Regions from separate parts of the Streptomyces sp. CA-251247 genome, predicted to be linked through region 2. Evidence: predicted binding sites of a transcription regulator. Region 2 holds the regulator's gene; the other holds the start of a gene.

What was found. The regulator HspR, encoded in region 2, represses chaperone genes until heat shock. The targets are predictions, from matches to a motif close to TTGAGNNNNNNNNNCTCAA.
Positions count from the first base shown of each region.
Region 1: a site for HspR is predicted at 8,641-8,659, ahead of lon (endopeptidase La). Genes of this name have one in related genera too.

Region 1 covers NZ_CP191861.1:5,497,477-5,513,102, forward strand. The annotation lists gene ACQPWZ_RS24525 (multifunctional oxoglutarate decarboxylase/oxoglutarate dehydrogenase thiamine pyrophosphate-binding subunit/dihydrolipoyllysine-residue succinyltransferase subunit) at 1-3,598, opposite strand, end outside; gene ACQPWZ_RS24530 (HAMP domain-containing sensor histidine kinase) at 3,879-5,000, opposite strand; gene ACQPWZ_RS24535 (response regulator transcription factor) at 4,997-5,734, opposite strand; gene ACQPWZ_RS24540 (spermidine synthase) at 5,826-6,515, opposite strand; gene ACQPWZ_RS24545 (rhomboid-like protein) at 6,839-7,717, shown strand; gene ACQPWZ_RS24550 (protealysin inhibitor emfourin) at 7,834-8,139, opposite strand; gene lon (endopeptidase La) at 8,682-11,087, shown strand; gene ACQPWZ_RS24560 (trypsin-like serine peptidase) at 11,182-12,000, opposite strand; gene ACQPWZ_RS24565 (helix-turn-helix domain-containing protein) at 12,124-13,131, opposite strand; gene ACQPWZ_RS24570 (M4 family metallopeptidase) at 13,282-15,626, shown strand, end outside.
Region 2 covers NZ_CP191861.1:4,334,476-4,350,101, forward strand. The annotation lists gene ACQPWZ_RS19130 (Yip1 family protein) at 1-103, opposite strand, end outside; gene ACQPWZ_RS19135 (FG-GAP repeat domain-containing protein) at 278-1,486, opposite strand; gene ACQPWZ_RS19140 (heterodisulfide reductase-related iron-sulfur binding cluster) at 1,723-3,990, opposite strand; gene ACQPWZ_RS19145 (sugar transferase) at 4,121-4,684, opposite strand; gene dnaK (molecular chaperone DnaK) at 4,957-6,828, shown strand; gene grpE (nucleotide exchange factor GrpE) at 6,825-7,475, shown strand; gene dnaJ (molecular chaperone DnaJ) at 7,506-8,696, shown strand; gene ACQPWZ_RS19165 (heat shock protein transcriptional repressor HspR) at 8,698-9,153, shown strand; gene ACQPWZ_RS19170 (hypothetical protein) at 9,382-9,630, shown strand; gene ACQPWZ_RS19175 (hypothetical protein) at 9,777-10,007, shown strand; gene ACQPWZ_RS19180 (helix-turn-helix transcriptional regulator) at 10,060-11,052, opposite strand; gene ACQPWZ_RS19185 (LuxR C-terminal-related transcriptional regulator) at 11,227-11,463, shown strand; gene ACQPWZ_RS19190 (hypothetical protein) at 11,675-12,193, opposite strand; gene ACQPWZ_RS19195 (ABC transporter ATP-binding protein) at 12,260-14,014, opposite strand; gene lxmA (lexapeptide family class V lantibiotic) at 14,214-14,429, shown strand; gene lxmD (peptide terminal cysteine decarboxylase LxmD) at 14,531-15,112, shown strand; gene ACQPWZ_RS19210 (hypothetical protein) at 15,109-15,626, shown strand, end outside.

The DNA of each region.
Region 1 (15,626 bases), 1.2 Mb from region 2:
CGGTGTCCGTGACGCCGCGCTTGACCCGCTCGGCCTCCAGGTCGTAGTAGACCTTGCCGGAGCAGAAGACGACCTTGCGGACCGCGTTCGGGTCCACCGATTCGTCGCCGATCACCGGGCGGAAGCCGCCGTTGACGAACTCCTCCGCCTTCGACGCCGCGGCCTTCAGACGCAGCATCGACTTCGGCGTGAAGACGATCAGCGGCTTGTGGTGCGGGTTGTGGACCTGCCAGCGCAGCAGGTGGAAGTAGTTCGACGGCAGGGTCGGCATCGCGACCGTCATGTTGTTCTGCGCGCACATCTGGAGGAAGCGCTCGGGGCGCGCGGAGCTGTGGTCCGGGCCCTGGCCCTCGTAGCCGTGCGGCAGCAGCAGCGTGACGCCGGAGGTCTGGCCCCACTTCTGCTCGGCGGAGGAGATGAACTCGTCGACGACGGTCTGCGCGCCGTTGACGAAGTCACCGAACTGCGCCTCCCACATGACCAGCGCGTCCGGGCGGGCCAGCGAGTAGCCGTACTCGAAGCCCATCGCCGCGTACTCGCTGAGCAGCGAGTCGTAGACGTTGTAGCGGGCCTGGTCCTCGGAGAGGTAGAGCAGCGGGGTGTAGTCCTCGCCGGTCTCCTGGTCCACCAGCACCGCGTGGCGCTGGCCGAACGTGCCGCGGCGGGTGTCCTGACCGGACAGCCGGACCGTGGTGCCCTCCATCAGCAGCGAGCCGATGGCGAGCGTCTCGCCCATGCCCCAGTCGATCGTGCCGTCCTCGACCGACGCCGCACGGCGCTGCATCTGCGGCATCAGCCGCGGGTGCACGGTGACGTGGTCGGGGATGTTGACCTGGGACTCGGCGATCCGCTTCACGACCTCCTGGGAGACCGCCGTGGTGACGGCCACCGGGAACTCGGCCTGCGCGTCCGGGACATGCGCCGGGGCCGGCAGGCTGGTCGCCTCGCGGACCTCCGCGAAGACCTTCTCCAGCTGGCCCTGGAAGTCCTGGAGCGCCTGCTCCGCCTCTTCCAGCGTGATGTCGCCCCGGCCGATCAGCGACTCGGTGTAGAGCTTGCGCACCGAACGCTTCTTGTCGATCAGGTTGTACATCTGCGGGTTGGTGAATTGCGGGTTGTCGCCCTCGTTGTGACCGCGGCGGCGGTAGCAGATGAGGTCGATCACGACGTCCTTGTTGAACGTCTGGCGGAACTCGAAGGCGAGCCGCGCGACGCGGACCACGGCCTCCGGGTCGTCGCCGTTCACGTGGAAGATCGGCGCCTCGATCATGCGGGCCACGTCGGTCGCGTACATCGACGAACGCGACGACTCCGGGGCGGCGGTGAAGCCGACCTGGTTGTTGATGACGATGTGGACCGTGCCGCCGGTGCGGTAACCGCGCAGCTGCGACATGTTCAGCGTCTCGGCGACGACACCCTGGCCGGCGAAGGCCGCGTCACCGTGCAGGGCGACCGGCAGGACCGTGAAGTCCGTGCCGCCCTTGTTGATGACGTCCTGCTTGGCGCGTGCGACACCCTCCAGCACCGGGTCGACCGCCTCCAGGTGGGAGGGGTTGGCGACCAGCGAGACCTTGATCTGCTCGCCGTCCAGACCGGTGAAGGTGCCGTTGGCACCCAGGTGGTACTTCACGTCGCCGGAGCCGTGCATCGACTTCGGGTCGAGGTTGCCCTCGAACTCCCGGAAGATCTGCGCGTACGACTTGCCGACGATGTTCGCGAGCACGTTCAGCCGGCCGCGGTGGGCCATGCCGATGACGACCTCGTCCAGGCGGGACTCGGCGGCGGAGTCGATGACCGCGTCGAGCAGCGGGATGACGGACTCGCCGCCCTCCAGCGAGAACCGCTTCTGACCGACGTACTTGGTCTGCAGGAACGTCTCGAACGCCTCGGCGGCGTTGAGCCGGCGCAGGATCCGCAGCTGCTCCTCGCGCTCGGGCTTGGTGTGCCCGCGCTCGACGCGGTCCTGGATCCACTTGCGCTGCTTCGGGTCCTGGATGTGCATGAACTCGATGCCGGTGGTGCGGCAGTACGAGTCGCGCAGGACGCCGAGGATGTCGCGCAGCTTCATCATCGACTTGCCGGAGAAGCCGCCGACCGCGAACTCGCGCTCCAGGTCCCACAGCGTGAGCCCGTGCTCGGTGATGTCCAGGTCGGGGTGCTTGCGCTGGCGGTACTCCAGCGGGTCGGTGTCGGCCATGACGTGGCCGCGGACCCGGTAGGAGTGGATCAGCTCGAAGACCCGTGCGGCCTTGGTGACGTCGTCGTCGTGGCTGGCGTCGATGTCCTTGAACCAGCGGACCGGCTCGTAGGGGATGCGCAGCGCCTGGAAGATGTCGTCGTAGAAGCCCTGCTCGCCGAGCAGGAAGTTGGCGACGACCCGCAGGAACTCGCCGGAGGCGGCGCCCTGGATGACCCGGTGGTCGTACGTGCTGGTGAGGGTCATCACCTTGGAGATGCCCAGGCGGTTCAGGGTGTCCTGCGAGGTGCCCTGGAACTCGGCCGGGTAGTCCATGGAGCCGACGCCCATGATGACCGACTGTCCGGGCATCAGACGCGGCACCGAGTGGACGGTGCCGAGGCCGCCGGGGTTGGTCAGCGAGACGGTGACGCCGGTGAAGTCGTCCATCGTCAGCTTGTTGTTCCGGGCGCGGCGGACGATGTCCTCGTACGCCTGCCAGAACTCGAAGAAGTTGAGCGTCTCGGCCTTCTTGATGGCCGCGACGACCAGCTGGCGGTCGCCGTTCGGCTTCACCAGGTCGATGGCGAGGCCGAAGTTCACGTGCTCCGGCTTGACCAGGGTGGGCTTGCCGTCCTTCTCCGCGAAGGAGTGGTTCATCGACGGCATGGCCTTGAGGGCCTGCACCATCGCGTACCCGATGAGGTGGGTGAAGGAGACCTTCCCGCCCCGGGCGCGCTTGAGGTGGTTGTTGATGACGATGCGGTTGTCGAAGAGCAGCTTCACCGGGACCGCGCGCACGGACGTGGCCGTCGGCAGTTCCAGCGAGGCGTTCATGTTCTTCGCAACGGCGGCCGAGGGGCCGCGCAGCGTCACGTACTCGGGACCCGAGGGGGCCTCGGTGTCCGGTGCGGCCTTGGCGGGCTCCGCCTTGGCGGGTGCGGCCTTCGCCGGCGCGGCCTTGGCCGGAGCGGGCTGTGCCGCCTTGGCCTCGGGCGCGGCGGCCGGGGCCGCCTTCGCCGCGGGAGCGGCCTGAGCCGGTGCGGCGGGCTGCGCGGCCGGGGCCTTCGCGGCGGGTGCGGCCTGCGGAGCGGCGCTCACGCCGTTCGCGGCGGCACTGCCGGTCTGACCGGCGGTACCCGCAGCCCCCGCGGCTGCGGTACCGGGCTGCGCGGGAGCAGCGTCCGCGGCCGTGCTTCCGTCGGAGGGCTTCGCCGCCGTGGCGGCAGAGCTGCCGCCGCCCGGCTTGTAGTCGGCGAAGAAGTCCCACCAGGCGCGGTCGACGGAATTGGGGTCCTGGAGGTACTGCTGGTAGATCTCGTCGACGAGCCACTCATTGGGCCCGAATGCGGCGGCAGGGTTCTCGCCCTGCGCGCCTTGGTCGGTCGAGATGCTCGAGTTACTGGGGGACTGAGACGACACGGCGGCAACCGCCCTCTTCCGCTTCACAAGGTGATGGACAGCGGGAATTAAGGCTACGCCTCCCCGGCCGGGAGATGCAGGCCGGGCTGGTCATCGTCGCGCAAGTCACACCGAAAGGCGGGTTTCGGGGCTGACAATGGCGGGAAACAAGCACGGTTCGAGCGCGCCGCGGGTCGATGACACCGCGGCCATGGCCCTCCGGCCCGCCGTGTGACCGGCCGCGCGGGCCCGTCCTCACAGAACAGCACGCTGAACGGCCGCTTCCGGTTCGAACCCTACGTCAACCGCGTGGCGACGGGATTCCCGGAAGGGTGACCCTGATCCGGCAGCCACGGGCGGATTCGGCCACGCCGATGCGGCCGCCGTGCAGATCCACCGCCCAGCGCGCGATGGCCAGGCCCAGACCCGTACCGCCGTCGCTGCCCTTGCCGTGCGGGGCCAGGATGCTGCCCCGGTTGAACCGCTCGAAGACCCGGTGGCGCTCCTGCTCGGGAATGCCCGGGCCCTCGTCGACCACTTCCAGGTCCAGCGACTCCGGCTGGGCGCCGCGCCGCGCCCGTACCGTCACACGGCCGTGCGGCGGCGAGTGCTTCACCGCGTTGTCGATCAGATTGGCGACGACCTGATGCAGCCGTTCGGCGTCCGCGTGCGCGGTCAGCTCGGGCGGAGAGACGTCCAGGTGGAGATGCACGTCGGTACGGGTGTGGTTGCCCGAGCCCGAGGCCACACGGCGCTGGGCGGCGGCCAGGTTGGCCTCCTTGAGCACCCCGGAGAGGTAGGGCCACACCTCGAAGCGCCGGGCCCGCAGGGGCACGACCCCGTTGTCCAGCCGGGACAGGTCCAGCAGCGTCTCGACCAGCCGGCCCAGCCGCTCGGTCTGCTTCAGCGCCGTGCGCATCGTCTCGGGATCGGCGGCGGAGACCCCGTCGACCACGTTCTCCAGGACGGCGCGCAACGCGGCGATGGGGGTCCGCAGCTCGTGCGAGACATTGGCGACCAGCTCCTTGCGGTGCCGGTCCACCGCCTCCAGGTCGTCCGCCATGCGGTTGATCGTCGAGGCGAGGTCGCCGAGCTCGTCACGGCGGTCGGCGCCGCTCACCCGGCGCGTGTAGTCACCGTGCGATATGCCCTTGGCCACGGTGTTCATCTCGTCCAGCGGCGCGGTCAGGCCGTGCGCCACGAACTGGGTGATCAGCAGCGTGGCTATCACCGAGAAGACCGTGATGAAACGCAGCTCGGTCTCCGTGCGCAGGGCGACGACGAGCAGTCCCGTGGTGATGAAGACCGAGACGACGACGAGCCCGCCGAGCTTGGTCTTGATCGAGATCGACAGAGAGGCGGACCGCAGCCGGTTCAGCCGGTCGGGGCGGCCGGGCGGCTCGTCCCGGAGGCGGCGCCTCATGGGGCAGGCGTCTCCAGGGCGTATCCGACGCCGTGCACCGTACGGATCCGCTCGGCGCCGATCTTCCGGCGCAGCGCCTTGATGTGGCTGTCGACGGTGCGGGTGCCCGAGGCGTCGGCCCAGTCCCACACCTCCGCGAGCAGCTGCTCGCGGGACAGGACGGCGCGCGGGGTGTTCGCGAGGCACACCAGCAGATCGAACTCGGTGGGCGTCAGGTGCACGTCGTCACCGCGGACACGTACGCGGCGCTGGGCGTGGTCGACCTCCAGCTCGCCGAGACGCAGGATCCCACTGCGCGGCGTCACCGCGGCGAGCGCGGCACGCTCCACCCGGCGCAGCAGCACATGCACCCGGGCCGCCAGCTCACGCATCGAGAACGGCTTCGTCATGTAGTCGTCGGCGCCGACGCCCAGCCCCACGAGCATGTCGGTCTCGTCGTCGCGGGCCGTGAGCATCAGCACCGGTACCGGGCGCTGTGCCTGGACCCGTCGGCAGACCTCGAGACCGTCGAAGCCCGGAAGCATCACGTCGAGGACCATCAGGTCGGGCTGCCAGGCCTCGGCCGCGTCGACGGCGGCCGGGCCGTCGGAGGCCGTCTGGACGAGAAAGCCCTCGGCCCGCAACCTGGCGGCGATGGCGTCCACGATGGTCGAGTCGTCCTCGACCACCAGCACCCGGCGCTGAGCGCCTGGCGTGGCCGCGACGCCGTTGTGCGTGGTGTGTGTCTGCTCCATCGCCCGCCCCTGTACGCGTTCTCGCGAGTTGCATCTGGTTATTTGATCCGGTGTGTAGGTGAGCAGCGTAAAGGCAGTCACGGCGTCCCGGCTACGCAGGGCTAACGGCGAGATGGACCACGTCAGGTACGCCTCGGGCAAGGCGGATCTCTTCGGTTCTTACCCCGGTGAATCCGGCATTCCGCAACGCATCCTCAAAAGCCGGAGAAGGCTGGGCCGACCACACGGCCAGTACTCCGCCGGGCGTCAACCGGGCCTGGCAGGCGGCGAGTCCGTCCGGGGAGTAGAGGTTCTCGTTGTCGTCGGTGACGGTCCAGTCGGGTCCGTTGTCGATGTCCAGGCACAGGGCGTCGTAGTGATCGGCGGACTCACGCAGATGTGTGAGGAGGTCCGTGTGCAGGATCACGCAACGGGGATCGCCGAGTGCCTCGCCGGAGATCCGGGCGAGCGGTCCCGTGCGGTGCCAGTCGATGACCGCCTGCTCGCGCTCGACCACCGTGATCCGGCGCCAGCGGGGGTCGGCGGCGGCGTGGGCCAGCGAGAAGCCGACCCCGAGTCCGCCGATGAGCAGGGCGGACGGATGTTTGCCGTTGGCGGTGAGTGTCTCGCTCGCCGCGTCCACCAGCAGCCGTTCGGAGCGCCCGTCGGAGGTGTCCATCAGGAAGCAACCGTTGGCGATGATCTCGTGGTGCTCACCGCGCTGCCGCAGCACGATCTCCCCGTAGGGCCCCTCGCGCCGGTCGAGGGTGACGGGAGTTTCGGCGTCGGCGTGCAGCGGCATGGCAGTACCTCCGGATGGCTGGCCGTCGATGGCGTCGACCATGCTTGCGGGACGGCGCGACCGGAACAAACCGATATTCCGGAGCGCGGGCCCGAGGGGCTTCTGCCCCGGGGCGGCGTCCGCACGCGTGCCGCGTTCGCGCCGACGGCGAACACGAGCGGCACGGCGGGATCCGGCGGCCCGGTGTGCGGTCCGGGCGTCCCGCCCGCGACGCACGGACGAGGGCGGAGGTTGCCTCGTGTGGCGTACGTCATAGACGCGGGTCACGCTGATCGCATTGGGTGGGGTTTTGTTCGGGGGCTTGGCGAAAGGGGCCTCACGCCGTGCACCAGCACACGAAGGGCGACCGGACCAGGCGCGACCGGACCACCGCGGGCGACGGAGCCCCGCGCGCCCGCACCACACCGGACCCGGCTCATGAAGGCCGTACCGATCCGGTGCTCAGGGAGCAGGCCGCGCTCACGGAGCTGCTCCCCGCGATCCCGGCGCAGCGGACCGGGCCCGTACGCGCCGCACAGCCTCACGCCGTGTCCTTTCCGGCCGCCGGCGCCCCGCGGGCGCCCTGGTGGCGGCAGGCTCTGCGGCTGCTGCCCACACCGGCCGGCACCCCCTTCACCTTCGGGTACCTCCTCGTCCTGCTCGCGACCTCCCTGTTCGCCCGCTACGGGGACCCCGCCACCGTCTCCTCGCTGCTGCACGGATCCAGCACCGATGTCGCCCATCTGGCGGACAGGCCGCTGCTGGTTCTCGGCGCGAGCGCGCTGTGGATCGCCGGCGGTCCGGCGTCTGGGTACGCCATCACCTTCGTCGTCGTGCTGACCGCGCTGGAACGCCGCATCGGCGGTCCGCGCACCGCTCTCGTCTTTCTCGTCGGCCATGTCGGCGCGACGCTGGCGACCGAGGTCCCGGTCGGTATATCCGTGGCCGCCGGTCATCTGCCCGCCACCTCGCTGCACCGCCTCGACTACGGCATCAGCTTCGGGCTGATGGCCGCCATCGGGGCGCTCGCCGGACTGCTGAGCCCCGTTCTGCGGGTCACGGTCCTCGGCTTCGTCGCGATGATGCTTCTCCAGGACCTGCTGGCCTTCACGGACCCCCTCACCGACTGGGGCCATCCGCTGGCCCTGCTCGCCGGTCTCGCCTGCTGGCCCGCCGTCCGCCGCTGGGCACGCACCGCGAGCCGTATGCCGGACCCGGTCTGATCCGCGCCCGTACGCCGGTCCCGGTCTGATCCGCGCCCGTACGCCGGTCGTGGCATACGGACCCGGTCTGATCCGGGCCGTACTCCGGTCGTGGCATGCGGACCCGGACGCCGGCCCTACCGCTCGGGCAGGGCCGCGATCACCTCGCGCAGCCGCGGCACCTCCGCGGTGTCGTCCGTCGTGACCGTGTGGCCTGCGTGGGTGATCCGGTAGGTGAATCCGTCCATGACGGGGCTCCCGGTCGCCGTGCTCGGCAGCCGGGCGAAATCGGCCCTCTTCAGGGCCCCGCGCAGCTCGGCCAGCTCAGCCGGGCTCATCCGGCCGGAACGTTCCGCCCCGGTCTTCGACGTGGTCGTGTAGGTGCCGTCCTCGCGGACCACGAGCCGGTTGTGCACACCGGCGATCCCGCCCGTGACCGTCATCGCGACCAGCTGCCGTCCGGCGGCCGGGGGAGGCGGGGCGGTCCCCGACGAAGCGGGCGGCGATGAGGGCTGCGGAGGTGGAGAGGTCTGCGGGGGAGGGTTCGGCGCAGAAGAAGATGACGGCGGTGAGGCGGAAGAGGCCGAAGAGGCCGGCGAACTCTGCGGGCCACCCGTGCCGTCCTCGGCGCCCGAGTCCCCGCCCTGCCCGCACCCCGCCGCGAGGGCCATGAGGAACACCGCCACCACTGCCCCCGCCGTGCCGCGCCCGAGACGTGTCATCGGCCGCACACCTCCCTCGGATCGCTCCGCCGGCGTCCGGTGCTCCGCTCAGGAGGGCTGAGCTCCGGCCGTGGTCCCGTCGCCGCAGTATGGGCGACCGGGCGGTCCCGCCGAGGGCGATTCGGCCGAGCGGCCCCCTGCCGGCCCACCGGTCTCTCCCACCGGGAGGGCTGATCGCTGAGAGCGAACAAGGGCCGGGGAACATCTGCGGCCCCTCATGCATTGAGTCGACATAGCTCAACTTCACTGCCTAAGGGGAGATCATGGCTTCGACGTCCACACCACTCACCCTGCCCGTGCTGCCGCTCGATGACGAGGTCGTGCTGCCCGGAATGGTGGTGCCTCTGGACCTTTCCGACACCGATGTACGAGCCGCGGTGGAGGCCGCACAGGCCGCCGCCCGCTCCAGTGGGGCAAGCAAGCCGCAGGTGCTTCTTGTTCCTCGGATCGACGGCCAGTACGCCGCCACCGGCGTGCTCGGCACGGTCGAACAGGTCGGCCGGCTCTCCGACGGCGACCCCGGTGCCCTGATCCGCGGCCGCGGCCGCGTGAAGATCGGCGCGGGCACCACCGGCCCCGGCGCCGCTCTGTGGATCGAGGGCACCCGGATCGAGGAGACCGTTCCCGACCCGCTGCCCGGACAGGTCACCGACCTGGTCAAGGAATACAAGGCTCTCGCCACCGACTGGCTGAAGAAGCGCGGCGCCTGGCAGGTCGTGGACCGTGTCCAGCAGATCGACGACGTCTCGCAGCTCGCGGACAATTCCGGCTACTCACCTTTCCTGACCACGGCCCAGAAGATCGAACTGCTCGACACCGCCGACCCGGTGGCCCGCCTCAAGCTCGCCACCGAGCAGCTGCGCGAGCACCTGGCCGAGCAGGATGTCGCCGAGTCCATCGCCAAGGACGTCCAGGAGGGCGTCGACAAGCAGCAGCGCGAGTTCCTGCTGCGCCGGCAGCTCGAAGCCGTGCGCAAGGAGCTGCGTGAGCTCGACGGCGACGGCGCCGAGGACGAGTCCGACGACTACCGGGCCCGTGTCGAGGCCGCCGATCTGCCCGAGAAGGTCCGCGAAGCGGCCCTCAAGGAGGTCGAGAAGCTGGAGCGGTCCAGCGACCAGAGCCCCGAGGGCTCCTGGATCCGCACTTGGCTCGACACCGTGCTCGAACTGCCGTGGAACGAGACGACCGAGGACGCGTACGACATCCAGGGCGCCAAGGCGATCCTGGACGGCGAACACGCGGGTCTTCAGGACGTCAAGGAGCGGATCACCGAATACCTGGCGGTGCGCAAGCGGCGTGCCGACCGAGGCCTCGGTGTGGTCGGCGGACGGCGCGGAGGCGCGGTCCTGGCACTCGTCGGCCCGCCCGGCGTCGGCAAGACGTCGCTCGGCGAGTCCGTCGCACACGCGATGGGACGCAAGTTCGTCCGGGTCGCGCTCGGCGGCGTACGCGACGAGGCCGAGATCCGCGGTCACCGGCGCACCTACGTGGGCGCGCTGCCCGGCCGGATCGTCCGGGCCATCAAGGAGGCCGGGTCGATGAACCCGGTGGTCCTGCTGGACGAGATCGACAAGGTCGGCTCTGACTTCCGGGGCGACCCGGCGGCCGCGCTGCTCGAAGTCCTGGACCCGGCGCAGAACCACACGTTCCGCGACCACTACCTGGAGGTCGAACTCGACCTGTCCGACGTGGTGTTCCTCGCCACGGCGAACGTCCTGGAGGCCATCCCGGAGGCCCTGCTCGACCGTATGGAGCTGGTCCGGCTGGACGGCTACACCGAGGACGAGAAGGTCGTCATCGCCAGGGACCACCTGCTGCCGCGTCAGCTGGAGCGGGCGGGCCTGGAGCCCGGCGAGGTCGTCCTGGAGGACTCGGCACTGCGCAAGCTGGCCGCCGAGTACACCCGTGAGGCCGGCGTGCGGAACCTGGAGCGTTCGGTGGCCAGGCTGCTGCGCAAGGTGGCGGCCCAGCACGAACTGGGTGAGCGGGAACTGCCGTTCACCGTCGGTTCCGAGCAGCTGCGCGCACTGGTCGGACGGCCGCACCACGTGCCCGAGTCCGCGCAGGACCCGGCCGAGCGCCGTACCGCGGTGCCCGGTGTCGCCACCGGTCTCGCCGTCACCGGCGCGGGCGGCGACGTGCTCTTCGTCGAGGCGTCGCTGGCCGACCCGGAGACGGGCGGCTCGGGACTGACCCTGACCGGTCAGCTCGGTGACGTGATGAAGGAGTCGGCGCAGATCGCGCTGAGCTTCCTGCGCTCGCACGGCGCCGAACTGGAACTGCCGGTCGCCGACCTGAAGGACCGGGGTGTGCACATCCACTTCCCGGCGGGCGCGGTCCCCAAGGACGGCCCGAGTGCCGGCATCACGATGACGACGGCGCTGGCCTCGCTGCTGTCCGGACGGCTGGTGCGTACGGATGTGGCGATGACCGGTGAGGTGTCGCTGACCGGACGGGTGCTGCCGATCGGCGGTCTGAAGCAGAAGCTGCTGGCCGCTCACCGGGCGGGTACCACGACGGTCGTGATCCCGAAGCGGAACGAGGCCGACCTGGACGACGTCCCGGCCGAGATCCTCGAGAAGCTGGAGGTGCACCCGGTGACGGATGTCCGCCAGGTGCTGGAGATCGCGCTGGCCCCGGCGGAGGTCGCCGTGTCCGCGGCGGCCTGACGGAAGCCCGGTGACGCGAGAGCCCCGGGCGGAGGGAACACCCCTCCGCCCGGGGCTCCGTGCTGTCCGCCCGGCAAGATCCAAACGCGAGGCCCTAGGCCTTCGCCGCCTTGTCGTACAGCCTGCGCGCATCCGCGGTGAAGCGGACCGCCGTCGACTCGCGGTCCGTCTGTCCGCCGCTGGTCACGCCGATGATCCGGCCCGGGTGCTCGGCGTTGCGGTAGTCGGCGAGCCAGGGGCCGCCGCTCGTGCCGTCCCAGAAACCGGCACACTCCATCAGCAGCGACACGTCCAGCTCCGGGTCCTGCCGGGTGTCGGTGGTGCAGGAGATGGGCCGGTTCTGCGGGTTGTGCTCCGCGTTGGGGTAACCGACGACCGTCACCCGGCGTTCGGCCGAGGAGGCCCAGTCGGCGGGGGTGCCGCCCACGACGTCCTGGACGTCGCGGCCCTTCGCATCGGGTTCGAGCGTGAGGAAGGCGTAGTCGACGGCATCCGAGGCGTCGGTGTTCCTGCGCCAGCGGTCGTCGACCTGGATGGCGCGGACCTTCCACCGTCCGTAGGGCGCCTTGCCGTTGCCCGGGCCGGCGAAGCCGGGGGCGAAGGTGACGTTCTCCATGTAGCTGCCGTACTCGAAGACGCAGTGGGCCGCGGTGGCGACGACATTGCCCCGCGGGCTGTCCACGACGCTCGCGGAGCAGTAGTGCACGCCGTCCTCGTCGAGCAGCACTCCGGCGGAGGCCGGCCCGGCGAACGGCGCCGCCGACGACTGCGGCGAGGGTCCCGGCGGCAGGGGCGAGCGGCCGCCACCCGTGTCGGGAGTGGCCGAGACCGGACCACCGCACGCCGTGACGGCCGTGAGCAGCGCGACGGCCGGCCACCTCGGCAGTCTCTTCGGGAGAGCGAACCACGTCATCAGGCCATCTTGCCCGCCGACGGCGGTGAGTCCAGTGATCACGGCAGAGCCGGCGATCACACTCCATGAGCGCCTCTCCACGAGTGCCTCTCCACGCGGCGGTCCGCGCCGGCCCCGGCTCCGTCAGTCCAGCCAGCCCCGCAGCGTCGCCTGCGCGCCCGCCTGGAAGCGGGTCTCCGCGCCCAGCGTCGCCAGTAAATGGCTGATTCTGCGGCGGGCGGTGTGCACATGGACCCCGAGCCGGCGGGCGATCGCCTCGTCCTTGAGGCCGGCCGCGAGCAGACCGAGCAGTTCCTTCTGTGCCTTCGGGAGCGCGCAGTCCTCGCCGTCCGGGCCGCCGAGGGGCGTGGCGCGTTCCCAGACCGTCTCGAAGAGGGGGACCAGCGCGTTGTGCAGAAGGGCGTCGCCGATGACCAGGGCGGTGGCCCTCGGGTCCGCCGCGTCGGTCGGCGGGAGCAGGGTGATCCGGCGGTCCACACAGATCAGTTTGGTGGGGACGGCGGTCGTGACCCGGGCCCGCAGTCCCCGTTCGACCAGACCGGCCACCGAGCCCATCCGGCCCGGTGTCGCGAGTCCGTCCCGGTCCAGGACGGTCCGTACCTCGATCCCGCGGTCGAGGAGTGCTTCGATACCGAGCCCGGCCTGCCCGGCACTGCCGTCGCGCGGGCCCTTCACATACGGCGGGCGGTCGAGGATCGCGACCTCGCGCTCCGCCGACGCCAGCAGGTACTCCGCCCGTTCGCCGATCGCCCGCGGTCCCGTCACCACTTCGATCCCGCCCTCCGGGGCGGTGGGTGAGCCGGACATCAGCCGTCCGGCGATCCGGTCCGCGGTCATGCGTAATCGCTCCAGCTCGGCCGAGCGCAGATGCAGTTCGGCCTGGCGGCGGTGGATGAGCGTACGGATCGCGGCGGCGGGCGCCGCCGGATGCGGCAGCGCGCCGTCCCCGTCGGCCGGGACGGCCAGTCCGTGCTCGACGAGGTGCCCGAGCGCCAGGTCGAGACGGTCGCGTGGCAGTCCCAGGAGACGGGCCAGCTCCTCCGCTTGGAGTCCCCGTTCCTTGAGCAGTGCTTCGTAGGTGCGTTCCTCGGCGGCCCCCAGGCCGAGGGTCTGCAGTTCCCCCTCGCTCATGCATCGGATTCTCACCTTGTCTTCACGGACCACACAAGTGTGCGTGTCCACTTGTCAACACGTCGACCACATTGATCGGTTGGCGCCTCACAGGTTGCATGGCCATGACCACCTTTACGGCTTGACCAGCACGTGGGAGGGGTACGAACTGTGCGCAAGGCCAGAACAAGCACACGGAGACCGGGAGTTACCAGGGGGACCGGTCTCGCCGCGCTGCTCGGCGCGGCAGGGCTGCTGCTGACGGCGGTACCGGCTCAGGCGGCCACCCCGCCGGTGGCCGCACCGCCCGCCGACGTCCTGCCGGGGGCAGGAACGGCCACCCCGTCGCTCGTCGACGGCATCAGGGAGGCGGCGGACGCCAAGGCGAGCCCCGCGGACGCGGCCCGTGGCCATCTGGACGCCAAGGAGAGCCGCTACCGGATCGCGGACGCCCGGCGCGACCTCGCTCCGGTCGCGACCGTCGAGCGCGGCAAGGAAGAAGCCGTACGGCTCCAGCAGAAGCACCACGGGATACCGGTGTTCGGCGGGCAGTACGTCGTCCGCATGGAGCACCAGGGCGGCAAGCGGGTCGTCACCGGCACGTCCGGCAAGTACTTCACCGGTCTGAAGACCGGCACCACGGCCACGGTGAGCAACGAGACCGCGGTGCGACGGGCGGTCGCCGCGACGGCGGCCCGGCTCGGCGGCAAGACGCTCAGCAAGGCGGACGCCATCCGCGCCAAGGGCGCCACCTCCGCCCGCGCGGCCGCACTCACCGGCTCGGTCGCGGGCCTCGTGGTGATTCCCCGGGGCGAGGGCGTCCTCTCCCACCAGGTGACCGTGCGCGGCACGAACCCCACCACCGGTGAACCCGTGCTCCAGCAGGTCTTCATCGACGCCCGCGCCGGCTATCCGGTCCTGCAGTTCAGCAGCATCAAGACGCTGGCCGAGCAGCGCAACGGCGCGTCGGGCACGGGCCCGAAGGCGGCCGCGCGAGGAGCCGGCTCCGCCACGGCGGACGCGATCCCGGGCAGCGAGGGCACGGGCGTCAAGCTGGACGGGACCAAGGTCGGCCTGAATCTCGTCTTCGACGGGAACGCCGCCAAGTACCTGATGAGCGACACCGAGCGCATGGCGGCCGGCAGCAAGAACACGCTGACCACCTGGGACGCGCGGCAACTGGACGTCAATGACGTCCTGGGCGTCTGGCCCGGCGGCATCAAGGAGTTCGCCGACCCGTCGAAGGACGTCGGCAAGGAGGCCACCGACGCGGGCGCGGTCGACGCCCACTGGGCCGCCGGCCGGGTCTACGACTACTACCGCGACGCCCACGGCCGCGACAGCCTCGACGGCCGCGGGATGACGGTCAACTCCCTCGTCGGCGTCACCAGCTTCGGCTTCCCGTACGTCAACGCCTTCTGGGACGGCCAGAAGATGGTCTACGGCGGCGGCGACGAGGAGTACAAGCCCCTCTCCGCCGACCTCGACGTGGTCGGCCACGAGATGACCCACGGCGTCGTGGAGAACACCGCCAACCTGGTCTACGCGGGCCAGTCCGGCGCCCTCAACGAGGCCATCGCCGACTACTTCGGCAACGCCATCGACCTGGCCGCGTCCGGCGCCTCCATGGACGACCCGGACTCGGGTCTGATCGGCGAGGACCTCTGCCGTACGGCGGCGCCCCGCGCCTGTGCGCTGCGCGACCTCAACGACGGTGCGCAGACCTCGAAGAACTTCCTCGGGGTCACCTACTCCACCGACAACGGCGGAGTGCACCTCAACTCCACGATCTTCTCCGGCGCGTTGTGGGACCTGCGCCAGGACGTGGGCGGCGAACTCGCCGACCGGATCGTCTACAAGGCGCTCGCGGAGTACCTGACCCCCCTCGACGGCTTCACCGACGGCCGCAACGCCGTCCTCGCCGCCGCCAAGGACCTGGGCGTCAACGCCAAGCAGCTGAACGCCGTGAAGCGTTCCTTCAACGCCCACGGCATCGTGGCGGGCTGGGAGGACGCCCTCGGCGTCGACTCCGACCAGCTGCTGGGCAAGATCAACACCACCGGCACCGGCGCCCAGGCCGGCGGTGGCCAGTGGGTCGTCTCGCAGTCCAACGACGACGGCTCGGAGCCGTACTCCGTCTACACGGGCCGCACCGACGGCAAGGGCGCGGCGAAGCCGGTCAGTCCGAACGACGGCCGCTACCACGTCTACCCGGCCACCGACGGCAAGACCGTCGTGTGGGCGGCGTACGGCACCACCAGCCTGGACATCCTGTCCCGGCCGGTCGCCGGCGGGCCGATCAAGAAGCTCTACACCTCGTTCAGCGGCATCAGCGGACTGCGGGTGGAGAACGGTGTCGTCGTCTTCGAGACGTCCGGCATCTTCGGCGACCGCCATGTCAGCTATCTGCGTCCCGGGGACACCCGGCCCACGCTCGTCGACGGCGGCGGCTTCGACATCCTGACCGCCCTGCCGGCGATCAGGAACGGCAAGCTCTCCTACGCCAAGCTGTATCC
Region 2 (15,626 bases):
GCGGTGCCCCACGGCCTCCTCCGCCGCCGTAGGGCGGTGGTGCCTGCGGGGGTTGCTGCTGCGTGCGGTTGTCCCGGCCGCGTCCGATCCTGAATCCAGCCACGTATTCGAACGTACCCGGTCCGGCGGCGCCGGGTGGAGCGGAGCGGGATCGGGCGGGCCTTTGCTGCTGAGCTGTGACATCCCCTAAGGGAACCCCGGGGGGTCAGCCGGAAGGGCTTCGCGGACCTGCCGGGCCCCCGCGCCGGGGGCCGCCGCAGAGCCCCTGCAGGGGGCCTCAGCGCAGGAAGACCGACGTACTGAAGGTGATCACCGGCTTCGTGCGCCCCGCCGTGTACAGCGCCACCACGTCCGTCCGCCCGCCCCGGTACGTCGTCCGCGTCACCAGGTCGGGGCGCTTGTCCCCGTCGAAGTCGGCCGTGCGCAGCAGTTCCGTGATCGGAGCCCCGCCCGCCGGGGACGCCGGGGATTCCGGCAGCGGCAGGGGCTCGGTGCGGTACGGGCCGCCCGCGCGGCCGGGGCCGTCCGGGCCGCCCAGCAGGAGGGTGCCCTCGGCCGCCGTACCGGGCCGGGGCGCGCGGGCAAAGACCACGAGGTCGTCGTAACCGTCGGCGTCGGTGTCGGGGCCCGTGGGCGGGGCGGACAGGGCCGGACCTGCCACGGAGACGGTCGCTCCGGCCGCGCGCGGGGCGCCGGTACGGGAGAAGGGACCGCGCAGGAAGCCGACCTGGAAGCCGGCCCCGCGCGCGGAGGCGGTGACCGCCAGATCCGGGCTGCCGTCGCCGTCGAAGTCGCCGCAGACGGGGTGGTCCGGCGGTGCGTCGCCGAGGCGCGCCTGCTCGGGGATGTGCAGCGCGACCGGCGTGCCGGACAGGCCGGTGGGGGAGCCGAAGAGCAGGTGGAGCGCCGCGGGCGGGCGGTCGGTGCCGTCGTACGGAGGGGTGTCCGTGGCGATGACCAGGTCCGCGAAGCCGTCCCCGTCGAGGTCGCACGAGGCAGCGGCCTCGAAGGCGGCGGGGGGCCTGCCCGGGACGGCGGTGGCGTGGGCGCGCGGGGTGAGGAGGCGGCGTACGGCGGGGTCGAGGGCGTGCGGGCCTGCGGTGCCGTAGACGATGCCGATGCCCGCGTCGTCGGGGGCGCCGCCGTTGCTCCTGCCGTCGGCGCGGCTCTCGCCGGGCGCCACGACGAGGTCGTTCAGGACGAGGTCGCGGTGGCCGTCGCCGTTGAAGTCGTCGGGGAGGCGGCTTCCTCTGCCGCGGGGGACCGGGAGCAGGTCGCCCGCCGTCCGCCCGGCGGGGGGCGGGGCGTCACCGTTCTTGGCCCCCGCCCCAGCACCCACCCCGGCACTGGTCGGGTCGGCCGGCTCCGCCGCGGAGGTACACCCGGACGTCCAGCCCGCCACCAGCAGGACGCAGAGGCCGAGCGCGCCGAGCGCGGACGTCCTGTGCGCGCCGGAGGGCCGGTGCGTCCTGCGTGTCCCGGTCACCGTCCCACCGCCCCGTGCGTCCGCACAGCCAACCGCCCCGTTCGTTCCGTACGCCTCGGCTTCGCCCTGCCGCCCCATGATGCTCGTCCGGCCCCGCCCCCACGCCCGCGGAACACCCACGAACACGAAGAAGCGGCCGGTTCTGCCCCCGAGGCAGATCCGGCCGCTTCCTTCACCCGTGGGCGCCGCGGCACCCAGCGTGCGCACCCGTCGTGTGCGCCTGTCGCGTGTGCCTGCTACTTCACCGGTTCCGGCTCCGGTGCGTCCTCCGGCTCCTCGGACGCCGCCGGGTCGGCCGGTGTCCTGACGGAGTCGAGGAGGAGTTGCGCGACGTCGACGACCTGGAGGCCTTCCTTCGCCTTGCCGTCGTTCTTCTTGCCGTTGACGGAGTCGGTGAGCATGACGAGGCAGAAGGGGCAGGCGGTGGAGACGATGTCCGGGTTGAGGGACAGCGCCTCGTCCACGCGCTCGGTGTTGATGCGCTTGCCGATCCGCTCCTCCATCCACATCCGCGCACCGCCGGCGCCGCAGCAGAAGCCACGCTCCTTGTGGCGGTGCATCTCCTGCTGGCGCAGGCCCGGGACGGCGGACATGATCTCGCGCGGCGGCGTGTAGACCTTGTTGTGGCGGCCCAGGTAGCAGGGGTCGTGGTAGGTGATGAGGCCCTCGACCGGGGTCACCGGGATCAGCTTGCCCTCGTCGATGAGGTGCTGGAGCAGCTGCGTGTGATGGATGACCTCGAACTCGCCGCCCAGCTGCGGGTACTCGTTCGCGATCGTGTTGAAGCAGTGCGGGCAGGTCGCGACGATCTTCTTCGAAGCCTTGGGCTTCTTCGTCGACTCGTCCTCGTCGTCCTCGCCGAACGCCATGTTCAGCATCGCGACGTTCTCCTGGCCGAGCTGCTGGAACAGCGGCTCGTTGCCGAGGCGGCGGGCCGAGTCACCGGTGCACTTCTCGTCGCCGCCCATGATCGCGAACGTGACGCCCGCCATGTGCAGCAGCTCCGCGAAGGCCTTGGTGGTCTTCTTGGCCCGGTCCTCCAGGGCGCCGGCGCAGCCGACCCAGTACAGGTACTCGACCTCGGTGAGGTCCTCGACGTCCTGTCCGACGATCGGGACCTCGAAGTCGACCTCCTTGGTCCACTCCACGCGCTGCTTCTTGGCCAGCCCCCAGGGGTTGCCCTTCTTCTCCAGGTTCTTGAGCATCGTGCCCGCCTCGGACGGGAACGCGGACTCGATCATCACCTGGTAGCGGCGCATGTCGACGATGTGGTCGATGTGCTCGATGTCGACCGGGCACTGTTCCACGCACGCACCGCAGGTGGTGCAGGACCACAGCACGTCCGGGTCGATGACGCCGTTCTCCTCGAGCGTGCCGATCAACGGCCGTTCGGCCTCGGCGAGGGCGGCCGCGGGAACGTCCTTCAGCTGCTCCTCGGAGGCCTTCTCCTCGCCCTCCATCGTCTTGCCGCCGCCGGCCAGCAGGTACGGGGCCTTGGCGTGCGCGTGGTCGCGCAGCGACATGATGAGCAGCTTCGGGGAGAGCGGCTTTCCGGTGTTCCAGGCGGGGCACTGCGACTGGCAGCGGCCGCACTCGGTGCACGTGGAGAAGTCGAGGATGCCCTTCCAGGAGAACTGCTCGACCTGGGAGACGCCGAACACGTCGTCCTCGCCCGGGTCCTCGAAGTCGATCTCCTTGCCGCCGCTCGTCATCGGCTGGAGCGCGCCGAGGGCGGTGGAGCCGTCGGCGTTCCGCTTGAACCAGATGTTCGGGAAGCCGAGGAAGCGGTGCCAGGCGACACCCATGTTGGTGTTGAGCGAGACCGTGATCATCCAGATCAGCGAGGTGCCGATCTTGATCATCGCGGTGAAGTAGATCAGCGTCTGGAGCGTGGAGACGCTCAGGCCTTCGAAGGCCAGGACCAGGGGGTACGAGACGAAGTACGCGGCCTCGTAGTGGTCCACGTGGTGGATCGCGCCCTCGAGCCCGCGCAGGGCGAGGATGGCGAGTCCGATGGTGAGGATGACGTACTCGACGAAGTAGGCCTGCCAGGCCTTCGAGCCGGCGAAGCGGGACTTGCGGCCCGCGCGGGAGGGCAGGTTCAGCAGCCGGATCGCCATCAGGACGACGATGCCGACGACCGTCATCAGACCGATGAACTCGATGTACATCTCGAACGGCAGGAAGCCGCCCAGGATCGGCAGGACCCAGTCGGCCTCGAAGAGCTGCCCGTACGCCTGCGCCAGTGTGGGCGGCAGGGTGAGGAAGCCGATGGCGACGAACCAGTGGGCGAAGCCCACGATCCCCCACCGGTTCATACGGGTATGGCCGAGGAACTCCTTGACCAGGGTGATCGTGCGCTGCTTGGGGTCGTCGGTCCGGCTGCCCGCAGGCACGGGCTGGCCGAGCTTCACGAACCGGTAGATCTGCGCGACGGCTCGGGCGATGAGCGCAACGCCGACCACGGTCAGAACCAACGACACGATGATCGCGGCGAGTTGCATGAGGGGGCTCCTCGGGCCTGCGAGGGTGGGAAACTATCCAGCACTACTAAGCGGTAACTTATCCAGTCCGTGCTGAGAGTACCCACTTATTCCGCCGCACTGTAGCCGGGCGGCCGGTGATCTGTGTCGCTCAGGCATGCCTCACCGGGACGCGCGGGCGGCGTCCGACGAGGGCGGCGGGCAGCGTGCGGACCATGATCGCCAGGTCGAGTCCCAGCCAGTGCTGTTCGACGTAGTGGAGGTCGAGGACGGCCTTCTCCTCCCAGGGCATGTCGGAGCGGCCGCTGACCTGCCAGAGGCCGGTGAGGCCGGGCGGCACCCCGAGGCGGGTGCGGAGCCCGCCGACGGCGGGGTCGGCGTCCTCGGGGCGCAGCGGGCGGGGCCCCACCAGCGACATCTCTCCACGGACGACATGGACCAGCTGTGGCAGCTCGTCGAGGAAGTGGCGGCGCAGGAGGCGTCCGGTGCGGGTGCCCGGGGCCGCGCGGAAGGCGAGTATGCCGAAGGGGCGGCCGGCGAGACCGATGCGCCGGTGCCGGACGAGGGCCGCCCGCCGTGAGGTCAGGGCGACCGTGACCGCGATGACGGCCATCAGTGGGGTCAGAAGAAGGAGCAGCAGCAGGCCGCCCGTCACATCCATCAGGCGTTTGGCGGACACACGCCTGACGGGCGTCAGCCGCTCGACCGGCATCATGGGCGCACACCCTTCCTCCGCTGTTGACTGGCCTTGACCGTATTTTTGCGCGTTTGGCGGTATTGCGGCTACGACTCTGGCAGACGAACGCCATTCGATCGCTGCGCCACGCGTGTGAGGCCGTTCGGCCGGGCATGCGGCACCGGTCACGGCGAAGTATGCATATAAGAGCGGGATAAAAGTTGAGTGGGGTCGACTCAGGTCTGTTGACTACGAAGACCGGGTCGTGCATCCTTGAGCCAGATCTACTCAAGTCTGCTGGAGGAATTGACATGGCACGTGCGGTCGGCATCGACCTGGGCACGACTAACTCCGTCGTCAGCGTTCTGGAGGGCGGCGAGCCCACCGTCATCACCAACGCCGAGGGTGCCAGGACCACGCCGTCCGTCGTCGCCTTCGCGAAGAACGGTGAGGTGCTGGTCGGCGAGGTGGCCAAGCGCCAGGCGGTCACCAACGTCGACAGGACCATCCGGTCGGTCAAGCGCCACATGGGCACCGACTGGAAGATCGAGCTCGACGGGAAGAACTTCAACCCGCAGCAGATGAGCGCCTTCATCCTGCAGAAGCTGAAGCGCGACGCGGAGTCCTACCTCGGCGAGAAGGTCACCGACGCGGTGATCACCGTCCCGGCGTACTTCAACGACTCCGAGCGTCAGGCGACGAAGGAGGCCGGCGAGATCGCCGGTCTGAACGTGCTGCGCATCGTCAACGAGCCCACCGCGGCCGCGCTGGCGTACGGCCTCGACAAGGACGACCAGACCATCCTGGTCTTCGACCTCGGTGGCGGCACCTTCGACGTCTCGTTGCTGGAGATCGGCGACGGCGTCGTCGAGGTGAAGGCGACCAACGGTGACAACCACCTCGGTGGTGACGACTGGGACCAGCGTGTCGTCGACTACCTGGTGAAGCAGTTCGCCAACGGTCACGGCGTGGACCTCGGCAAGGACAAGATGGCTCTCCAGCGTCTCCGCGAGGCCGCGGAGAAGGCGAAGATCGAGCTCTCGTCCTCGACCGAGACGACGATCAACCTTCCGTACATCACGGCATCGGCCGAGGGCCCGCTGCACCTGGACGAGAAGCTGACGCGCGCTCAGTTCCAGCAGCTGACCGCGGACCTGCTGGAGCGCTGCAAGACGCCGTTCCACAACGTCATCAAGGACGCGGGCATCCAGCTCTCCGAGATCGACCACGTCGTTCTCGTCGGTGGCTCGACCCGTATGCCCGCCGTCGCCGAGCTCGTCAAGGAGCTCACCGGCGGCAAGGACGCCAACAAGGGCGTGAACCCGGACGAGGTCGTCGCCATCGGCGCCGCGCTCCAGGCCGGTGTCCTCAAGGGTGAGGTCAAGGACGTCCTGCTCCTCGATGTCACCCCGCTGTCCCTCGGTATCGAGACCAAGGGCGGCATCATGACCAAGCTCATCGAGCGCAACACCACGATCCCGACCAAGCGGTCCGAGATCTTCACGACGGCCGAGGACAACCAGCCGTCGGTGCAGATCCAGGTCTACCAGGGTGAGCGCGAGATCGCGGCGTACAACAAGAAGCTCGGGATGTTCGAGCTGACCGGTCTGCCGCCGGCCCCGCGCGGGGTCCCGCAGATCGAGGTCGCCTTCGACATCGACGCCAACGGCATCATGCACGTGACCGCGAAGGACCTCGGCACGGGCAAGGAGCAGAAGATGACCGTCACCGGCGGCTCCTCGCTGCCGAAGGACGAGGTCGACCGGATGCGCCAGGAGGCCGAGCAGTACGCGGACGAGGACCACCGCCGCCGCGAGGCCGCCGAGTCCCGCAACCAGGGCGAGCAGCTCGTCTACCAGACCGAGAAGTTCCTCAAGGACAACGAGGACAAGGTCCCGGGCGATGTGAAGACCGAGGTCGAGGAGGCGCTCGGCGAGCTGAAGGAGAAGCTCAAGGGCGAGGACTCGGCCGAGATCCGCACCGCCACCGAGAAGGTCGCCGCCGTCTCGCAGAAGCTGGGCCAGGCCATGTACGCCGACGCCCAGGCCGGCCAGGCCGCCGGTGGCGCCGAGGGCGCGCAGGACGGTGCCGCGGGTCAGTCCGCGGACGCCGCCGATGACGTCGTGGACGCCGAGATCGTCGACGACGAGAAGGACTCCGGGCGTCAGGGTGGTGCCGCGTGACGGAGGAGACTCCGGGGTTCGACGAGCACGACGAGAACCCCTCCGTCCCCTCCGGCGCGACATCTGACGACGCCGCCGAGCCCGCCGAGCCCTCCGAGAAGGAGGGCCCGGCGGCCCCGGCAGGGGACGCAGCAAAGATTGCCGGTCTGACGGCTCAGCTGGACCAGGTCCGTACGGCTGCCAACGAGCGCACGGCCGACCTCCAGCGGCTCCAGGCCGAGTACCAGAACTACCGCCGTCGTGTGGAGCGCGACCGGATCACGGTCAAGGAGATCGCCACGGCGGCTCTGCTGACCGAGCTCCTGCCCGTGCTCGACGACATCGGCCGCGCCCGTGAACACGGGGAACTCGTGGGCGGGTTCAAGTCGGTCGCCGAATCTCTCGAGACGGCGGCCGCCAAGATGGGCCTGCAGCAGTTCGGCAAGGAGGGCGAGCCCTTCGACCCGACGATCCACGAGGCGCTGATGCACAGTTACGCACCGGACGTCACCGAGACCACGTGCGTCGCGGTGCTTCAGCCGGGGTATCGCATCGGCGAGCGGACCATCCGCCCCGCGCGGGTCGCGGTGGCCGAGCCCCAGCCGGGCGCGGCCCCCAAGGACGAGACGGCGAACGACGAGGAGAGCGGTGGCCCGGACGAGGGCTGACGCAATGATCGTCCGAGAGGAGGGACGTCGATGAGCACGAAGGACTTCGTCGAGAAGGACTACTACAAGGTTCTCGGCGTCCCCAAGGACGCCACCGAGGCCGAGATCAAGAAGGCGTACCGCAAGCTCGCCCGCGAGTTCCACCCGGACGCCAACAAGGGCGACACCAAGGCGGAGGAGCGCTTCAAGGAGATCTCCGAGGCCAACGACGTACTCGGCGACCCCAAGCGGCGCAAGGAGTACGACGAGGCGCGCGCCCTCTTCGGCAACGGCGGCTTCCGGGCCGGGCCCGGTGCCGCCGGCGGCAGTTTCAACTTCGACCTGGGCGACCTCTTCGGGGGCGCCCAGGGCGGGCCGCAGAGCGGCGGCGCCGGCGGTTTCGGCGGCGGCCTCGGCGACGTCTTCGGCGGGCTGTTCAACCGCGGCGCCGGCACCGGCGCGGGTACGCGGACGCAGCCCCGCCGCGGCCAGGACATCGAGTCCGAGGTGACGCTGAGCTTCACCGAGGCGGTCGACGGGGCCACGGTCCCGCTGCGGATGTCCAGTTCGGCGGCGTGCAAGGCGTGTGCGGGCACCGGCGACAAGAACGGCACACCCCGGGTGTGCCCGACCTGCGTCGGCACCGGCCAGGTCTCGCGCGGCGGCAGCGGCTCGTTCTCGCTGACCGACCCGTGTGTGGACTGCAAGGGCCGCGGGCTCATCGCGCAGGACCCCTGCGAGGTCTGCAAGGGCAGCGGGCGCGCCCGCTCCTCGCGCACCATGCAGGTCAGGATCCCCGCGGGTGTCTCCGACAGCCAGCGGATCCGGCTGCGCGGCAAGGGAGCCCCGGGCGAACGGGGCGGTCCCGCGGGCGACTTGTACGTGGTCGTACACGTCGACGCGCATCCCGTCTTCGGCCGCAAGGGCGACAACCTCACGGTCACCGTGCCCGTCACCTACACGGAGGCGGCGCTCGGCGGCGAGGTGAAGGTGCCCACCCTGGGCGGCCCGCCGGTCACGCTGAAACTGCCCGCGGGCACCCCCAACGGCCGTACGATGCGGGCCCGTGGCAAGGGAGCCGTCCGCAAGGACGGCACCCGCGGTGATCTGCTGGTCACCGTCGAGGTCGCGGTCCCCAAGGAGCTGAGCGACAAGGCGAAGGAAGCGCTGGAGGCCTACCGCGAAGCCACCGCGGAAGAGGACCCGCGGGCCGAGCTGTTCCAGGCCGCGAAGGGAGCATGAGATGGATGGCCGGAGCGGACGCAGCCGGAACCCCTATCAGCTGACCGAAGAGTCACCGGTGTATGTGATCTCGGTGGCGGCCCAGCTGTCCGGCCTGCACCCCCAGACCCTGCGTCAGTACGACCGGCTCGGTCTGGTCTCTCCCGACAGAACCCCCGGCCGGGGCAGGCGTTACTCGGCCCGCGACATCGAACTGCTGCGCACCGTCCAGCAGTTGTCGCAGGACGAAGGCATCAACCTGGCCGGTATCAAGCGCATCATCGAGCTGGAGAACCAGGTCGCGGCGCTCCAGTCCCGTGTCGCCGAGCTGGCTTCGGCGGTCGAGGGCGCGGCGGCGGCCATGCAGCAGCGTGAGGCACAGGTGCACGCCTCGTACCGGCGCGATCTCGTGCCGTACCAGGATGTGCAGCAGGCGAGCGCGCTGGTGGTGTGGCGGCCCAAGCGGACCTCCGAGTAGGGCCTTTCGGTCCGGGGCTGCCGGTCCAGGGCTTTCAGCAGGACACCCGGCGGGGCCGGAGAGCGACATGCTCTCCGGCCCCGCCGTCGTGCTGTCCGCTGGCATATAGCTGACCCCCCGGTGCAGCAAGCTGACAGCGATCTCGGTGGAGTGCGTCCGGACCCGCTGGCAGGCTGGAACTCGCCGGCAGGAAAGAGTCAGCACGCGAGGTTTGTGGGGGAATGAGCGATGAGCGTCAGCACTGTTGCCAGGAAGAGCACCACGGCTCTGATCTCGGGCGTGGCCGTGCTCGCACTGGCGGCGCCGGCCCAGGCGTTGGCCGGCCCGGCAGAGGCCGGGAACATCGGCGGTCAGGGTGTGCACGGGCAGTCGGGGAGGGCGGCCGAGGTGGCCGCGAAGCTCTGTGGGCTGCCCCTGCCGAAGCCCTTCTCCACTGTGGTGGGCAGCGTGGCGATGTGCGTCAACGGCTGGCAGTGAGGGTGCCGGTCGAGAGGGCGCGGGAGGTACCCGCCGGGCCGGAAGGGGCCGTGGGGGCAGGGGGGTTCGCGGAGACCGGCGAGCCCGCGTGGGTGGAAGGGCCTGTGGGGGCAGGGGGGTTCGCGGCAGCGGGGGGATGCACCGAGTTGCACGCCGTCCGCGTCGCCGCCGACGCGGCGCCGGGGGAGATCGCCGTCATCAGGCTCATCGGGATGCTGCCCGCGGACTGGGTCTGCGGGCAGCGGGTGGAGGAGGACCGCATCTGGTTGCGGGTCCATTCGGCGGGGGGAGCCGGAACGGATGTCGTACACGAGCGGCTCACGGCCGCGCTCAGGGAGGGATCGCCGGGATGGCGGGAGGCGGCGCCGCGCTCGTGACGCCGGCCGCCCGCCGAGGCGCCGCGTTCGTGACGCCGGCCGCCCGCCGTTGCTAGATCAGGCCCTTCTCCCGGGCCAGCAGGGCCGCGTGCGGTCTGCTGCTGGCCCCCAGGATGCGCAGCACATCGGCCACATGACGGCGGTACGTACGGACCGAGATGTCCAGGTTCCGGGCGCCCGTCTCGTCCTTGGCCACCCGGCACATCTCCTCGAGGACCTGCTGCTCGACACCGGAGAGCACGCCCGACGACGTGGACTCCGTGTCCGTGAGGGCGGGCAGATCCGTCGCGTGGTCCCAGATCTTCTCGAAGAGCGCCAGGATGTTGGAGACCAGCCCGGCCTGCTGGGTGACCAGCGCACCGCGGGCGGTGTCCACCGGATCGACGGGGACCAGCGCGGTCTGCCGGTCGTAGACGAGGATGCGCTCCGAGAGACTGTCGGCGACGCGGATCACGGCGCCCTGCACGGTCAGTTCGCGCAGATAGGCGACGGTCGGAGGATGGTCGAGCGCCTCGCGCAGCACCACGCTGCGGATGCGGACACCGCGCCGCAGACAGCGGGTGTCGAGCGGTCTGGAGTGCGCGATGTTCTCCGGGGTGAGAGCCGTGTACGGCTCGACGGAGAGGATCTCCTCGCGGGCGAAGAAGGCCAGGTCGTCGATCCGGTCGCGGAGCCTGGCGAGGACCTCCAGCCGTTCGACTCCCTGGGTCACCAGCGGGCGCGCGTCCTGCTCGGCCCGCAGCCCGGCGATCAGATGCCGGGACTGGGTGACCTGGCGGAGCTGGTCGTGGAGTTCACGCAGCCGCAGATCGGTGAGGCGGTCCACCGCGTTCTCCGGGTCGGCGGCGACGGTCCCGCCGCTCTCTCCCGTGCGCAGCAGGCTCAGCTCCGTGAGCCGCTCCAGCACCTTTTCGACTTCCTCGCGCGCTGCGTGGAGGAGGACATGGATGTCCTCGGCGGAGGTGTCCGGATTCCTCAGGAAGTGCCGGTAGACACGCTCCTCCGTGGCTGTCAGTCCGAGTATGGACAGGCTTGCGCCGCTCACTGTTGCCCCCCGTGCCGTCCTGCCGATGGCCCGGCGGGCATGGGTCAGATGCTGCGCGAGCCACCGAAGTGATCAAGGAGAGGGTAATTCAACGGTAAAGACGTTGCGAGGGCCCGGACCGGTCGATGGACGGGGGACGGTGAACGATCAATGAAGGAGGCAGCCTTGATATCAGTGACCGATCGACACGTACTGGACTTCACCCGGCTCACGGAGCGTGAGCTGGAGGTGCTGCTCCTGCTGGCGAGCGGCGAGCAGAACCGGTGGGTGGCGCGCCGGCTGGGGATCGCCGAACGCACGGTGAGGGCGCACACGACGAGCATCGTGCGGAAGCTGAATCTGAAGTCGCGCTTCGAGGCGGCGCTCGTGTCGAACCTGTACGCGGACGACATCAGGGGCGTACGCGTCTGACGGCGAGGCGAGCGCCTGCGATCGCGTGAGCGCGAACGCCGGACAGGCCGGGGATCTCCCCGCCTGTCCGGCGTTTTCGCGTCTCCGGGCGCCTGCTCGGGGACAGCCCGCCGGCCGCCGGTGCGTACGGACAGCTCCTTGCCGGAGCGCACGGACAGCTCCGCGCCGGAGCGTCCGCACAGCTCGGCGCCGTTGCGCCCGAAGTCGCCCGCTACGGAAGGGCCGTGGCCACCGCGTCGATCGCCATCATCCACATGGGCTGGGCCCCCGTGCCGAAGGCCGCCGCGAGGGCGTAGCCCACCGACGCGTCCAGCGGCTCGATCTCCGCGCCCTCGCGCCACTCCGCTATCACGCGGCCGTCGCCGTCCGAGGAGAAGTCGCCGATGTGCCGGCCGTCACGGACGAGGCGGCTGCTGGGGACGGAGTCCGGGACCAGGCGGTACGACGTACCCGCGTGGTCGACGTCCACGGCGTACGAGCGCCGGGTCAGACGGCCCTTGGACGGGGTCAGCTTCGCCGGGGTCCCGTCGATCCGCAGAGTCAGCTGCTCGGGATCACGGGTGCCGATGGCGATGTGGTCGTCCTTCTCCGAGTCCGGCGTGCGGTCGAGGGTGATCCGGGGGATCCCCTCGCCCTCGACCAGCAGGGATTCCTGGCCCTCCAGCCGGATGCGCAGCTCTCCGAAGCGGTCGTCCTGGACGGGGGCGGGTGTGGGGGCGGTGTCGTTCATGGGGGGTCCTTCGGTCCTTCAGTGTGGTCAGAACTGACGGTTCACGACAGTGTGTCGGGGTGGTGCTCAGTGGGCCGCGGCCAGTTGGGTCGCGGTGAGGTCCCGGTAGAGATCATTCCTTGCGAGCAGGTCCTGGTGCAGCCCGTGGTCGCGAACCCGGCCGCCCTCGAAGAGGATCAGCTGGTCGGCGGAGGTCACGGTGGACAGCCGGTGCGCGATGAGCAGCACCGTGCAGTCCTCGGCGGCCTGTTCGACGGTCTTGCGCAGGGCCGTCTCGCTCAGGCCGTCCAGATGCGCGGTGACCTCGTCGAGGAGGAGCACCTGGGGCCGACGCAGCAACGCGCGGGCGATGGCGAGGCGTTGGCGTTCCCCGCCCGACAGGGCGAGGCCGCGGGAGCCGATGGCGGTGTCGAGCCCGTCGGGCAGGCCCGCCACGAAGCCGTCCAGGAGCGTCTTGCGCAGCACGTCCGCGATGTCGTTCTCGCTCGCGTCGGGCGCGGAGTACAGGAGGTTCTCCCGGATCGTGCCGGCAAGCATCGGTGAGTCCTGCTCCACATAGGCGATACGGCGTCTGAGCTCGGCCCGGGTGAACGAGCGGATGTCGGTGCCGTCGAGGAGGATGCTGCCACCGTCCAGGTCGTAGAACCGCTGGATCAGGGAGAACACGGTGGTCTTCCCCGACCCGGAGGGGCCCACGATCGCCGTGACCTCGCCGGCGGGCGCGGTGAAGCTGGTGCCCACCAGCGTGGGCGTCCGTCCGGGATAGCCGAACGTCAGGTTCTCGACGGTGACCCGGGGCGGCGGGCCGACCGGGGCGGCGGGCTGTTCGTCCACGTCGTCCTCCGCCTCCATCTCGCGCACCTCCTCGATACGGGCGAGGGCGCCGAGCCCCTGCTGGAGCGCGGTCGTTCCGCCGACGAGCGAGAGCACGGGCCCGCCCAGGTTGAACAGATAGAGCAGGAAGCCGATCAGGGCCGCCAGGTCCAGGGTGCCCGTGGCGACGAGCGCGCCGCCGAACCCGATGACCGCGAGGAACGACGCCTGCACGATCAGGCCGGAGAGCACGGCGATCATGGCGTGGTAGCGGGCGCCGGTGAGTCCGGCGCGGTAGGCGCTCTCGGCGGCCGCCGTGGCGCGTTCGGTCTCCTTCGCCTCGCCGCCGTTGGCCTTCACGGTGCGGGCGGCGCCCAGCGAGCGGTCGAGGGCGGCGCCGATGTCGCCGACGGAGCGCTGTGCCTCGGTGGTGACGCGGCGGATGCGCGGCATGACCACGCCCATGGCGACGCCGATGACGAGCAGCACGCCCGAGGTGATGCCGAGCAGCGGCAGGCTGGTGATGCCCATCAGCACGATGGTGGCGAGCAGATGGATCGATCCGTCGACGAGCTGGATGAGCCCGCCGGTGGCCGCGTGCTGCACGAGCGTGGAGTCCGATGTGACGCGGGTGGTCAGGCCGCCCGGTTCGGTGCGGTCCAGCTCGCTGGTGCGCAGCCGGATCAGCCGGGAGATGAGGCCGCGGCGGACCTGGAGGACCACGCGTTCGGCAGTGCGCTCGCTCAACCAGGCCTGGGACCACATGAGTCCCACCGACAGGACCAGCAGCCCGACCAGCAGAAGGATGTCGTCGCGCAGGCTGCTGCCGGTCATCAGCTTGGTGAGAACCGACTGGATGACCATGGGCTGGGCGAGGCCGGCGGCGCTGCCCAGCAGGGTCAGCAGCAGCACCACCGAGAGGACTCCGCGGTGCGGCCGCGCATACGAGAGCAGCGCGCGCAGCGCGGGCCGCTCGGCCGGAGGCTGTTCTGCGTCAGGTGTGTTCACCCCGGTATTTCTAGTCCCTCTATATGTGCGGGGGGAATGGGCGCTTGCGGCTATGCCGTGACCGGCCATGCCCCGAGCGGCAATGCCGCAACGGTCGTTGCCGCAACAGCCAATGGTGCCGGGTCCGCGAGGTGGGCCACTATCGATCTGTCCGCAACGGATAAGCCCGAAAGGGCAGTTACCCACCGAAGGAATTCTCATGCAGAACGTTTCCGAGAAGGACCTGTTCGACGGCTACACCGCCTACACCTCGGCCGAGGAGCTGGGCCTGCACGACGGCAAGGAGGCCGCCCCGGCGTTCAGCCCCACCATCCCGTGGGCGATCCGCGCCACCATCATCACCGCCCGCTCCTCGCAGCAGTGTGCCGCCGCGCTCGGCTCCCTCGCCGCGAAGACCGTCGAGAAGAAGTGCTGATCACGCCTGCCGTGAGCTGAGCCTCGGGGTCCGGCCGGCGCGCCCGCGCTGCCGGCCGGACCCCGGCCCCGTCCCGTCCGCCGAGCCCACGAGGAGGCGTCATGGATCTTCCGGACACACGGTTCGGACGCGTACTCGTCGTCGGAACGGGAGCGCTCCAGGTGGCCTTTCTGCCCTTCTGGATCAACTGGCTGAACAATTCCCTTCCCGATACGGAGATACGGGTCGCGCTCACCCGGTCCGCATGCCGTTTCGTTTCCCGGGACGCCGTGTCCGTACTGTCCAAAAGGGATGTCGTCGTCGACGACTGGAACGAATTCTCCGGGCCGAATGTCCCGCACGTGGACATCGCGGGCTGGGCCGATCTCGTCCTGGTGCATCCCGCCACCCTGAATTTCGTGAGCAGGTTCGCGCTCGGCGCCGCCGACACACCACTGATGCTCGCCCTCCACTCCACCGACGCCTTGGTGGGTGTCGCACCCTCTCTTCCGCCCGGCTCCCTCAAGAGCCCCGTGGTCCAAGGACATCTGGAGGTGCTGCGCAACCGGCCGGGCGTGGTGCTCGCGCCCACGATCGTCGCCGAGAGCGCCAGTACGGGCGAGGTCGCGGATGGCGGTTCGGCGCCGCTCAACGAGCTGTACGACCTGTGTGTCGCGCGCGCCACGGCGAAGGCGGCCGTGTGACCACCGCGGCTCCCGTGGCCGAGTACGGGACGGACCTCCAGCTCACCCGGGTCCTGCACGATCCGGGCGGCGGCTTCCTCTGGTGGCATCTGCCCGGACCGCTCGCGGCCCGGCCGCTCACCGCACCCCTGGCACCCCTCGTACCGCGCCTCGGTCCCGAGACGGGGGCCGCGCTCGCCGCCGTCGCGGAACCGTACGGCGACGGGCTGCTCCACCGGGCCGCCGGGTCGGCCTCCCTCGCCGCCTGGCTGCGGGACCCCCGTCCGCAGGCCAGGCGGCTCGCCGCCCACTCACTGGTCTCGGCCGCCCGGACCCTGCGGGCGGTGCACCGGGTCCGCGTACCGGGCCCGCCGCGGACCCCGCCCGGACTGCGACGGCTCGGCGCGTGGATCGCGGGGGAACAACTCCCGGATTCCGCAGGACGGTTGCGGGAGCTCGCCCGGGACGTCTGGGGCGAGCGGCGGACCGCACGGCTGGCCTCCTGGGCGGACGACGCCGCCCGGGGCACACACCT